Regions from separate parts of the Paraburkholderia sp. UCT70 genome, predicted to be linked through region 2. Evidence: riboswitches for the same ligand, from Rfam matches in the RefSeq annotation. Region 2 holds a riboswitch; the other holds the start of a gene.
What was found. A riboswitch is a leader RNA that binds a small molecule or an ion and turns the genes downstream of it on or off. The one in region 2 is predicted to bind thiamine pyrophosphate.

Region 1 (4,972 bases), 990 kb from region 2:
TGCCCGCGTCGGCCAGCGCGGACAGGTCCGCCGTATGCACGTCTTCCTGGCCGAGATGTACGCCGTACGCGCCCGCCTCGAGCGCCGCCTGCCAGTGATCGTTGATGAACACCTGCGCGTCGTGCGAGCGGCCGGCCGCCACGCAGCGCGCGATTTCGCGCTTCAGCTCGTCGGCGGGTTCGGCCGACTTGCGGCGCAACTGCACCGTCTTCACGCCGAAGCCGACCACCCGTTCGACCCAGTCCGCGGTCGGCAACACCGGATACAGGCCGAGCCTTGCCGGGCAGCGCGGGAACGCCTTGGCGGGTGCCGCCGGCAGGTCGGTAAGGCGCGGAAAGCGAGCGAGGTCGGCCGGGAAAGCATCGTCGGCGCGGGTCTCGTCGCCATCGCGCCACGCGAGCGCGAGCACCAGCGCGTCGTGCGGATCGAAACCGCAGTCGAGGAACGCGGCAAGCGCGGGAATCCAGTCTTCCGCCAGATGGCCTTCGAGGCCGTACTTCTCGCCGCCCAGATACAGCGTCGCGCGGTTTTCCGCGGCGACGATCACGCCCGCACCTCGCGTCAGCCAGCGCGCGATTTGCTCGCCGTGCTGCTGTGCGTCGGCGGTCACGATCAGGTCGCCACCGTTCGGTTCGTCGGGTGCGATCAGGCAGATGCGCCACGGCGCGTGCGTCAGCGGCCAGTCGCCGAGACGTGCGCGGATGCGCTCGGCGGCTTCGATGAGTTCGTCGGCCGTCGGCCAGAACAGATCGCGGTCCTTCAGCGTCAACGACTGAGTCATGCGGCACCCCCATCCTGATGCCAGAACGGCTTGCCGACCACCGGCGTGCTCGCGTGCGCGCTCTCGCGCTCGGCCATCGGGCCCGCGAGATACGCTTGCCGACCCGCCTCGACGCCCAGCGCGAATGCGCGCGCCATCGCGTCGGGGTGCGTCGCCTGCGACACTGCCGTGTTCAGCAGCACGCCGTCGAAGCCCCACTCCATCACCTGGGCCGCATGCGACGGCACGCCGAGCCCGGCATCGACGATCAGCGGCACGTCCGGCAACCGCTCGCGCAACACGCGCAGCCCGTATGGATTGATCACGCCCTTGCCGGTGCCGATCGGCGCGCCCCACGGCATCAGCGCCTCGCAGCCGGCGTCGAGCAGACGGCGGCCGATCACCAGATCTTCGGTGCAGTACGGCAGCACCTTGAAGCCATCCTTGACGAGCCGCGCGGCGGCTTCGATCAGGCCGACCGGATCGGGCTGCAGTGTGTAGTCGTCGCCGATCAGTTCGAGCTTGATCCACTCGGTCTCGAAGATTTCGCGCGCCATGTGCGCGGTCGTCACCGCTTCACCGACGCTCAGGCAACCTGCCGTGTTCGGCAAGAGCGGCACGCCATGGCGCTTGAGCAGATCGAAGAAGCCGGCTTCGGCGTGGCCCTCGTTCATCTGACGGCGCAGCGCGACCGTCACCATGCCGGGGCGCGCGGCGTCGATCGAATCGGACAGCGATTGCAGCGACGGATAGCGCGATGTGCCGAGCAGCACGCGGCTTGCAAAAGTTTGACCGTATAGCGTCAGCGCGTCGGCGGTCTCGTGAGAAGTCATTTGCATCATCCTGGTTTGCCCTCGCGGCTAGAACCGACCGCGTTGCGGCAATGGGTTTTCGGCGACGGTTGTTGCGTTCGGTAAGCGACAGGCTGGCGCGGTCGCGCTCAGCCGCCCGCGACCGGCTGCACGACGTCGAGCCGGTCGCCCGTTTGCAACGCGCGCGCCGCATGCTGCGCACGCGCGACGAAATCGCCGTTGAGCGCGACCGCGAACGGCGGACGTGCGCCAAAGGCGGCGAGCGCATCGGCGACAGTCGCGCCCTCGGGCAGCGACAACGGCTTCTGATTGATATGAATGTCCATGGTGTTCGAATACGGTTCAATCGATGGCGCAAGCGGCATCGCGCGCGGCACGTTGGCCGCTACGCTCGGGCCGGCTCGCGCGCGAAATGCTGCTGGAACAGCTCGCTCCAGCGTGAGTCGCGCCGCCAGCCGGCGAATGCGTCGGCATCACCGACGCGGCCGTCGAGCAGCGCGCTCGCGAAGCGCACGGCTTCGTCGGCGACTTCGGGCGCGATCATGTAGCCGTGCCGGTACAGGCCGTTCACGCGCAGCGTGCGCGCGCCGTCCCACAGCAGCGCGGGACGATGATCGGGCAAGGTCGGCCGGCACTGCGAATTCAGCTCGAGAATGCGCGCCTCGCCGAAGCCCGGGTGCACCGAAAACGCCGCGCTCAGCAACTCGAGCGCCGAACGCACGCTGACGGGCGACATGTCCTCACCCTCCACCTCGGTCGCGCCGATCACGTAGAGGCCGTTCTGCTTCGGTGCGATATACAGCGGGTAACGCGGATGCAGTAGCCGCACCGGGCGCGTCAGCTGCAGGTGAGGCGCATGCACGCGCGCCACTTCGCCGCGGATGCCGCGCAGCGTCGGCAGCACCGGCTTCGCGCCGAGCCCGCGGCAATCGATGGTGATGCCGGCCTCGGGCAGCGATGCGTCGTCGATCGGCGTGTTCCAGTGCGTGTCGACGCCGCGCTCGGCAAGCCCGGCCGCGAGCGCGGACAGCACCTGGCGGTTGTCGAGCTGGCCTTCTCGCGGCAGCAGCCAGCCTTGGCTGAAGCGGCCGGCCAACGCGGGTTCGGCGGCGCCGAGCTGCGCGCCCGCCAACGCGACGAAGCCGCCGTCGAGCAACTCGGCCGGCGCGTTCGCACGCACGCGCCGCTCGAATAGCGGCGCCTCGGTGCGATCCGCGTGATGCCAGACGACGAGCGTGCCGTTGCGCTGGAAAAACACCGGCTCCGGCAGTTCGGCAAGCACGCGCGGCCAGCTTTCGAGCGAACTCGCGCCAAGCCGCGTGATCAGCAGCTCGGCGCTCGCGGCCTCTGCCAGCGGTGCGAGCATCGCGGCGGCGACCCACGCGGCAGCCTGCGAACCGGTGGCATCGCCGCGCTCGTAGAGCGCCACGCGATGCCCGTCGCCAGCGAGGCGCCACGCGACCAGCCGGCCGCACAGGCCGCCGCCGAGCACGGCGAAATCGGGTCGGGCGGGACGGTTCATCGCGCGCGCTCCGTTCGACTGCGGTGGGCAAAACCAAGACGGCACGGCTCGCCCGAGGCGGCGTGACGAAGGGAAAAATGCATGTCTGAAGAATAGGCGGTCATCGAGTCCTTTCCGTACGGCCAAAAAACGCACGTACCCAGGACGAAACCGGCGGGTGAAGCCGGCCGGTCACGACGTGCACATGTGAGCTGCGCTCGCCGCCCGGCGGGGAATGGAAGACGGTTGCTTCCGGAAACTTCCCGCGCCGGTATTACCCGGATCGGGTGCAAAGGGTCTCTCTCAGCCTCGCCGTCCCGGCATGAAAGTCATGCCGCCTGTGGGCGAAGCACCCCTGTTTCGTCGCAGGTCATTAGACCATAAAAGGCGCGGCGCCCGCAAACCAGCGCTCCGCGGTCGCCACCCCAATTTTGATCTGGCACCGTCTATCGAGATGCCGGTGCGAAGCGGCCCGGCGCTCTGGCACAATGCCGTGACCGGTGCCGCAAAAACGCGGCGCGCGCGGCGCTCGTGGCCGCATGCGTGGCGGCGGCACCCCAGCGGATGCCGGCCCCGAAAATTAATTTTCGCTTAAGGGCGTCACGCCAGAATCGGGCGCCCGTCCGGACTCGCGTTCATCGAGCGTGATGGCGCGATGCCCGGCCAGGTATCGCAGACCCGCGGCAGCCACGCCCTCGCAAAGGAGCCTGCTGTTGGCGGGATCGCCCGACATGGGTCAACCAGATCGGACCCGTACGCCGGAATGGCACTTCGGGTCAGCACTTCATCAGGACGCTCATGACACCACATACTTCCGCCAGCCCCGCGCTGCCGCCCGACGAAAAGGTCTCCGCGTGGACCCTGATCAAGCCCTACTGGGTTTCCGAGGAACGAGGCATCGCGTGGGGGCTGCTCGTCACGATCATCGTGATGAACCTGCTCGTCGTCTGGATCAACGTGCGCCTGAATAGCTGGAGCAGGGACTTCTACAACGCGCTGCAGGCGAAGAACGTCCACGACTTCCCGCACCTGCTGATGATCTTTACCGGACTCGCGTTCGGTTTCATCATCCTTGCCGTGTATGGACGCTATCTGCGCCAGATGCTCGGCTTCCGCTGGCGCCAGTGGCTGACCACCCGCTACCTGAACGAGTGGCTCAACGACAGCGCGTTCTACCGCATCGAGCGCGACCGCCTCGCCGACAACCCCGACCAGCGGATCAGCGACGACCTGCAGTCGTTCGCGACCACCACGCTGTCGCTGACGCTCGATCTGCTGTCGACCGTCGTCACGCTCGTGTCGTTCATCACGATCCTGTGGTCGCTCGCGGGCGCGTTGAGCATCTCGCTCGGCGGCATGCCGCTGCAGATCCCCGGCTACATGGTGTGGGCCGCCGCGCTGTATGCGGTGGTCGGCTCGCTCATCACGCAGAAGGTCGGCCATCCGCTCGTGTCGATCAACTATCAGGCGCAGAAAGTCGAGGCCGATTTCCGTTTCGGCTTGATCCGGCTGCGTGAGAACGCCGAGCAGATCGCGTTCTACAACGGCATGGAAACCGAGAAGACGAACGCGCGCACGCTGTTCGGCCGCATCCGCGACAACTGGTGGCAGGTAATGAAGTACACGAAGCGCCTGACCTTCGTGCTGAGCTTCTATGGCCAGATCGCGATCATTTTCCCGATCGTCGTCGCCTCGCCGCGCTACTTCGCGGGCGCATTCACGTTCGGCGTGCTGATGCAGATTTCGAGCGCGTTCGGCACGGTCAGCGATTCGTTCTCGTGGTTCATCAACAGTTATACGAGCCTCGTCGAATGGCGCGCGACCGTGAACCGGTTGCGCGAATTCAAGCGCGTCGTGCATTCGCCGCGTCTGAAGGAATCGGTGTCGCCGGCCACGGAA
Region 2 (4,972 bases):
GGCGTCACGTAGCACAGCATCGCGGTGCCGAACCAGCCGATCATCGCGGCGCCAATGCCCGACGTGATGTGGTCGTAGCCCGGCGCGATGTCGGTGGTCAGCGGCCCGAGCGTGTAGAACGGCGCCTCGTCGCACCAGTCGAGCTGCAGGTCCATGTTTTCCTTGATCAGCTGCATCGGTACATGGCCCGGACCTTCGATCATCACCTGCACGTCGTGCTTCCACGCGATCTGCGTGAGTTCGCCGAGCGTCTTCAGCTCGCCCAGTTGCGCTTCGTCGTTCGCGTCGTAGATCGAGCCGGGACGCAGGCCGTCGCCGAGTGAGAAGGCCACGTCGTAGGCCTTCATGATTTCGCAGATCTCTTCGAAATGCTCGTACAGGAAGCTTTCCTTGTGATGCGCGAGACACCACTTCGCCATGATCGAGCCGCCGCGCGACACGATGCCGGTCATCCGGTTCGCCGTGAGCGGCACATATTGCAGACGCACGCCCGCGTGGATCGTGAAGTAGTCGACGCCTTGCTCGGCCTGCTCGATCAGCGTGTCGCGGAAGATTTCCCAGGTGAGGTCTTCAGCCTTGCCGTTGACCTTTTCGAGGGCCTGATAGATCGGCACCGTGCCGATCGGCACCGGGCTATTGCGGATGATCCATTCGCGCGTTTCATGAATGTGCTTGCCGGTCGACAGATCCATCACCGTGTCGCCGCCCCAGCGGATCGCCCACGTCATCTTGTCGACTTCCTCGCCGATCGACGATGTCACCGCCGAGTTGCCGATGTTCGCATTGACCTTCACGAGGAAGTTCCGGCCGATGATCATCGGCTCGCTTTCCGGGTGATTGATGTTGTTCGGGATGATCGCGCGGCCGCGCGCGATTTCCTCGCGCACGAATTCCGCGGTGATTTCGGTGAGGCCGTTCGGACCGAACGCGCTCGCGCCGAATGCCTGGCCGGGGTGCTGACGCCCCATCATCGCGGCGAGCTTCGCGCCGTTCGGGCCGCTCGTCTTCAGGGTCTCGAGGTATTCGGCACGGCGCTGGTTTTCGCGAATCGCGATGTATTCCATTTCCGGCGTGATGATGCCTTGCTTCGCGTAGTGCATCTGCGTCACGTTCCTGCCGGCGATCGCGCGGCGCGGCGTGCGATGCAGTCCCGGAAAACGCAGCTGCGCGGTGGCCGGATCGGCGGCGCGCTCGCGGCTGAAGCTGCTCGACAGACCGGTCAGCGGCTCGGTGTCGCCGCGCTCCTCGATCCACGCCTGGCGCAGCGCGGGTAGACCCGCGCGGATGTCGATCTCCGCGTCCGGGTCGGAGTAGGGGCCCGACGTGTCGTACACGTAGATCGGCGGATTCTTTTCGCCGCCGAAGCTGTCGGGCGTGTCGGCCTGCGAGATTTCGCGCATCGGCACGCGGATGTCGGGGCGCGAGCCGCTCACGTAGACCTTGCGCGAATTCGGCAACGGCGCGACGGCGGCCTCGTCCACGTGGGCTTCGGCGGAAATAAACTTCGGATTGGCGTTCATGCAAGTCTCCGTACAAAGTGGGGCGGCTAAGCAGGAGACCGAGATGGAAGTAGTCGGAAATCGCGGAGAGGTGAGGCCCTTGAGGCTGGAGCGAAATCCGTACGCTTCCCTGCGCTGGCATTATCCAGATCAGGTTCAAAGGGTATTTCTCACCCACGCAACACGGACCTCCAGCTCCGCGCTACGCAGGACCCCCGCGTTAGCAGCGCACACGATACACCGCCCGCCGGCGGTTTGGCAACCTGTCTGAATGATTCAAAAACTGGTCCGGATGAAACCAGACATCTCCTATGCTTGATTCGAGATCGCATCAGACAGGGCAACTTACAGCGAGGGAACGGTCGGCTTACAGTGAAAAATCGTCGGCGGCTTCAGGCTGATACAGGATTTTGTCGAGCTTGAGCACTTTCTGATCGCCGCTGGGTGGCGTGAAGCGGATGCTCTCGCCGCGGCGCGCGCCGAGCAGCGCGAGGCCAGCCGGCGAGAACACGTTCAGGCGCCCTTGCCCGAAATCGGCGTTGGGCGGATAGACGACGGTCCATGTCATCTGTTCGCCGCTCGCCGTGTCGATCAGCGTCGCTTGCGAGTTCATCGTGACGACGTCGGCGGGGATGTCGTGCGAGTCGACGATCACCGCGCGTTCGAGCACATCGTCGAGCATGTGCTGCAACTTGGCGTCGGCAGCCGCGTATTTCTCGAGGCGGGTCACGTCGAGTTCGGTCAGGTAGCAGGTTTTGATCTTCTTCATCATCAGGACTCCGGATAAGGCGGTCATGGAAGGCGGCGTGCAACGACCCATGGGGTGGTCGGCGGATGAGTGGACGAATGGGAGAGCCCGGTGCCCGGCGACGCGGCCCTGGGTATTGGCGGGCTGCGTCAGCGAGGGCGCCGGGCGGCGTGAAGCGGGACCGTTCGGGACGTCTCGCCGGGGCCGTGCGACGCGACGTCCGCGCGCGCGCACTCGCCTGCGCGGCATGGGCGCAAGCGGGCGAGAGCACGGAAAGTCGGACGACGCAGAGAAGTCACGGGCAAAACGACCAGGTGTTGGGGAAGAGCGATCGAGAGGTGCCGGGCGACAAAGCGTGAGGCCGCGCGGCAGCAGCGAGACGAAAGTTTGATGTTAGCACGCTGTCTCACGCAGCTCCGTTTGCGACGTCGCGCCCGACGATTGACCGTTTTTGTGCGGTGCGAGAAGAAAGCGGTGTGGTCCGCATTGCGTTCAAGCCAGTCAGAGGATTGCCGTTAAACAAAGTGCAGCGAAGGCCGCACTCCAGCGAAGCGATTCGCGGGATGGCGCGTGAATGGCGCGAGGCGACTCGCGCCGATTGACAAAGAGGTGCACATGAAAGCGGAAAGCAGGCGGTGGCGAACGTTCGGTCGCACAGTCGCGGTGGTGGCATTGCTTGCCGCGCCGCTGGCGGCGCCGGCGGCATCGACGGTGACGGGCGGCGTGATCCGGTTCGAGGGGATGATCGTTGCACCGCCGATGCAGATCAGCGTGGATACGGCGCCCCCTGGCGTCGCCGTCGGTAGCGCGAGCGTCGCGGGTCAGCGCTTCTCGCGCACGGTGACGTTCAGCGCGCCGCCGGGCGTCGTCAGCGGGGCCGATGTCGCGCTCGAAGTGAACGGCGGCACGCAGTCGCGCGATCTGGTGGCGGCGCGGTTCGTCGATGGCACCGGGCGCGTCGCGACGGCCCGCGACGGCCACTACGCGGTCGATCGCGCGGGCGGCGTGCTGTCGCTGAACGCGAAGCGCACCGATACGGACACGCGCGTGACGGTGGTGGTCAGTTACGACTGAGTCGCGGGCGAGTTTTGGCTGGCTCATCCCATGCCGGAAAAAAAATTAAAAGAGGCTTGTCATAACCGGCCGCGCGGCTCGACAAACGTGCAGATTACGATCGGAGCACGTCATGTCGACCGCGCACAATCGCTCGATACTTCAGCGCTTTACGACTTTTTCGACGCCCACCGTCGGCCTCGCGCTTTTTCTGCTGAGCGCTTCTGGCATCAGTGCGGCCGACGCGGCCGGGCCCCTATGCGCCACGCACAGCCCCGCGCACCGCGTCGCGCTCGTCGAGCTGTACAGCAGCGAGGGCTGCGATAGCTGCCCGCCCGCCGACCGCTGGCTCAGTCAATGGAAAAGCGACGGTGCCGCGCACGGCATCGTGCCGCTCGCGCTGCACGTCGACTACTGGAACAGCCTCGGCTGGACCGACCGCTTTTCCCAGCATCGCTTCACCGAACGTCAGCAAACGCTGACGCGTCTCGCGGGCGCGCACACGCTCTATACGCCGGAAGTGTTCGTCGCGGGCCGCGAGCTGCGCAACTGGTCGCAACGCGACAGTTTCGAGCGCCGCATCGACGAGCTCGTCGCCGAACCCGCCCAGGCGAGCGTCGCACTTGCGCTGAGCCCGCGTGCGCCCGGCGCGTTCGATGTCGATGCGCAGTTCAGCACGACGGCAGCCGCCGCCGCGGGTGCGTTGAGCGCCTATCTCGCGATCTATGAGAACGCGCTGACGACGCAGGTCGGCGCGGGCGAAAACCGCGGCGCGACGCTGCATCACGAGCGCGTCGTGCGCGCCTGGTTCGGGCCGGTGCCGCTCGTCTCCGGTCACGCGCGGATTCATCAGGACATCGATGTACACGCTGCGAGCGTCGATGCGCAAGCCGATCCGAGCGCCAACGCCGCCGACCGCTTCGGCGTGGTCGCGTTCGTCGAAAGCGACGCGAGCGGCGACGTGCTACAAGCGACCGACCTTCCCGCGTGCCGTTGATCGACCTCGCGCGCGCCGCATTCACTACCGCTGCTCGAGGAGAGCCCCATGTCCACACCCCACGCCTTGCGCCCCAGCGCACCCGCCGCGCCCACCGCGCCGAAGCGCGGCGTCATTCATCCGCTGTGGCTGCGCATCACGCATTGGCTGAACGCGCTCGCGGCGATCGTGATGATGCTGTCTGGCTGGCGCATCTACGACGCGTCGCCGATCTTTCCAGCGTTCACCTTCCCGACCGCGATCACGCTGGGCGGCTGGCTCGGCGGCGCGCTGCAATGGCACTTCGCGGCGATGTGGCTGCTGGTGTTCAACGGTCTCGTGTATGTCGCGCTGAATCTCGCGAGCGGGCGCTTCGTGCGCAAGTTCCTGCCGCTGACGCCGCGCGCGGTACTGCGCGATTTCGTCGCCGCGTTGCGCGGGAAGCTGTCGCATGGCGATCTGCGCGTCTACAACGCGGTGCAGAAATTCGCTTACCTGTTCGCGATCGCCGATCTGATCGTGCTCGTGCTATCGGGGCTCGCGATCTGGAAGTCGGTGCAGTTTCCGCTGCTGCGCGAACTGATGGGCGGCTACGACAACGCGCGCATCGTGCACTTCAGCGCGATGTCGCTGCTGGCCGCGTTTCTCGCCGTGCATCTGGCGATGGTCGCGCTCGTGCCGCGCTCGTTGCTCGCG

Region 1: it holds a riboswitch for thiamine pyrophosphate, as region 2 does, so the genes downstream of both, OKW41_RS39045 (FAD-dependent oxidoreductase) here and thiC (phosphomethylpyrimidine synthase ThiC) in region 2, are expected to answer to the same signal.

The regions. Positions count from the first base shown of each region.
Region 1 covers NZ_JBNPVZ010000004.1:2,881,302-2,886,273, forward strand. The annotation lists gene thiE (thiamine phosphate synthase) at 1-781, opposite strand, end outside; gene OKW41_RS39035 (thiazole synthase) at 778-1,593, opposite strand; gene thiS (sulfur carrier protein ThiS) at 1,701-1,898, opposite strand; gene OKW41_RS39045 (FAD-dependent oxidoreductase) at 1,958-3,094, opposite strand; TPP riboswitch at 3,317-3,440, opposite strand; gene OKW41_RS39050 (ABC transporter ATP-binding protein/permease) at 3,872-4,972, shown strand, end outside.
Region 2 covers NZ_JBNPVZ010000004.1:1,889,166-1,894,137, reverse strand. The annotation lists gene thiC (phosphomethylpyrimidine synthase ThiC) at 1-1,520, opposite strand, end outside; TPP riboswitch at 1,609-1,726, opposite strand; gene OKW41_RS34300 (GreA/GreB family elongation factor) at 1,867-2,271, opposite strand; gene OKW41_RS34295 (hypothetical protein) at 2,863-3,321, shown strand; gene OKW41_RS34290 (DUF1223 domain-containing protein) at 3,434-4,297, shown strand; gene OKW41_RS34285 (cytochrome b/b6 domain-containing protein) at 4,346-4,972, shown strand, end outside.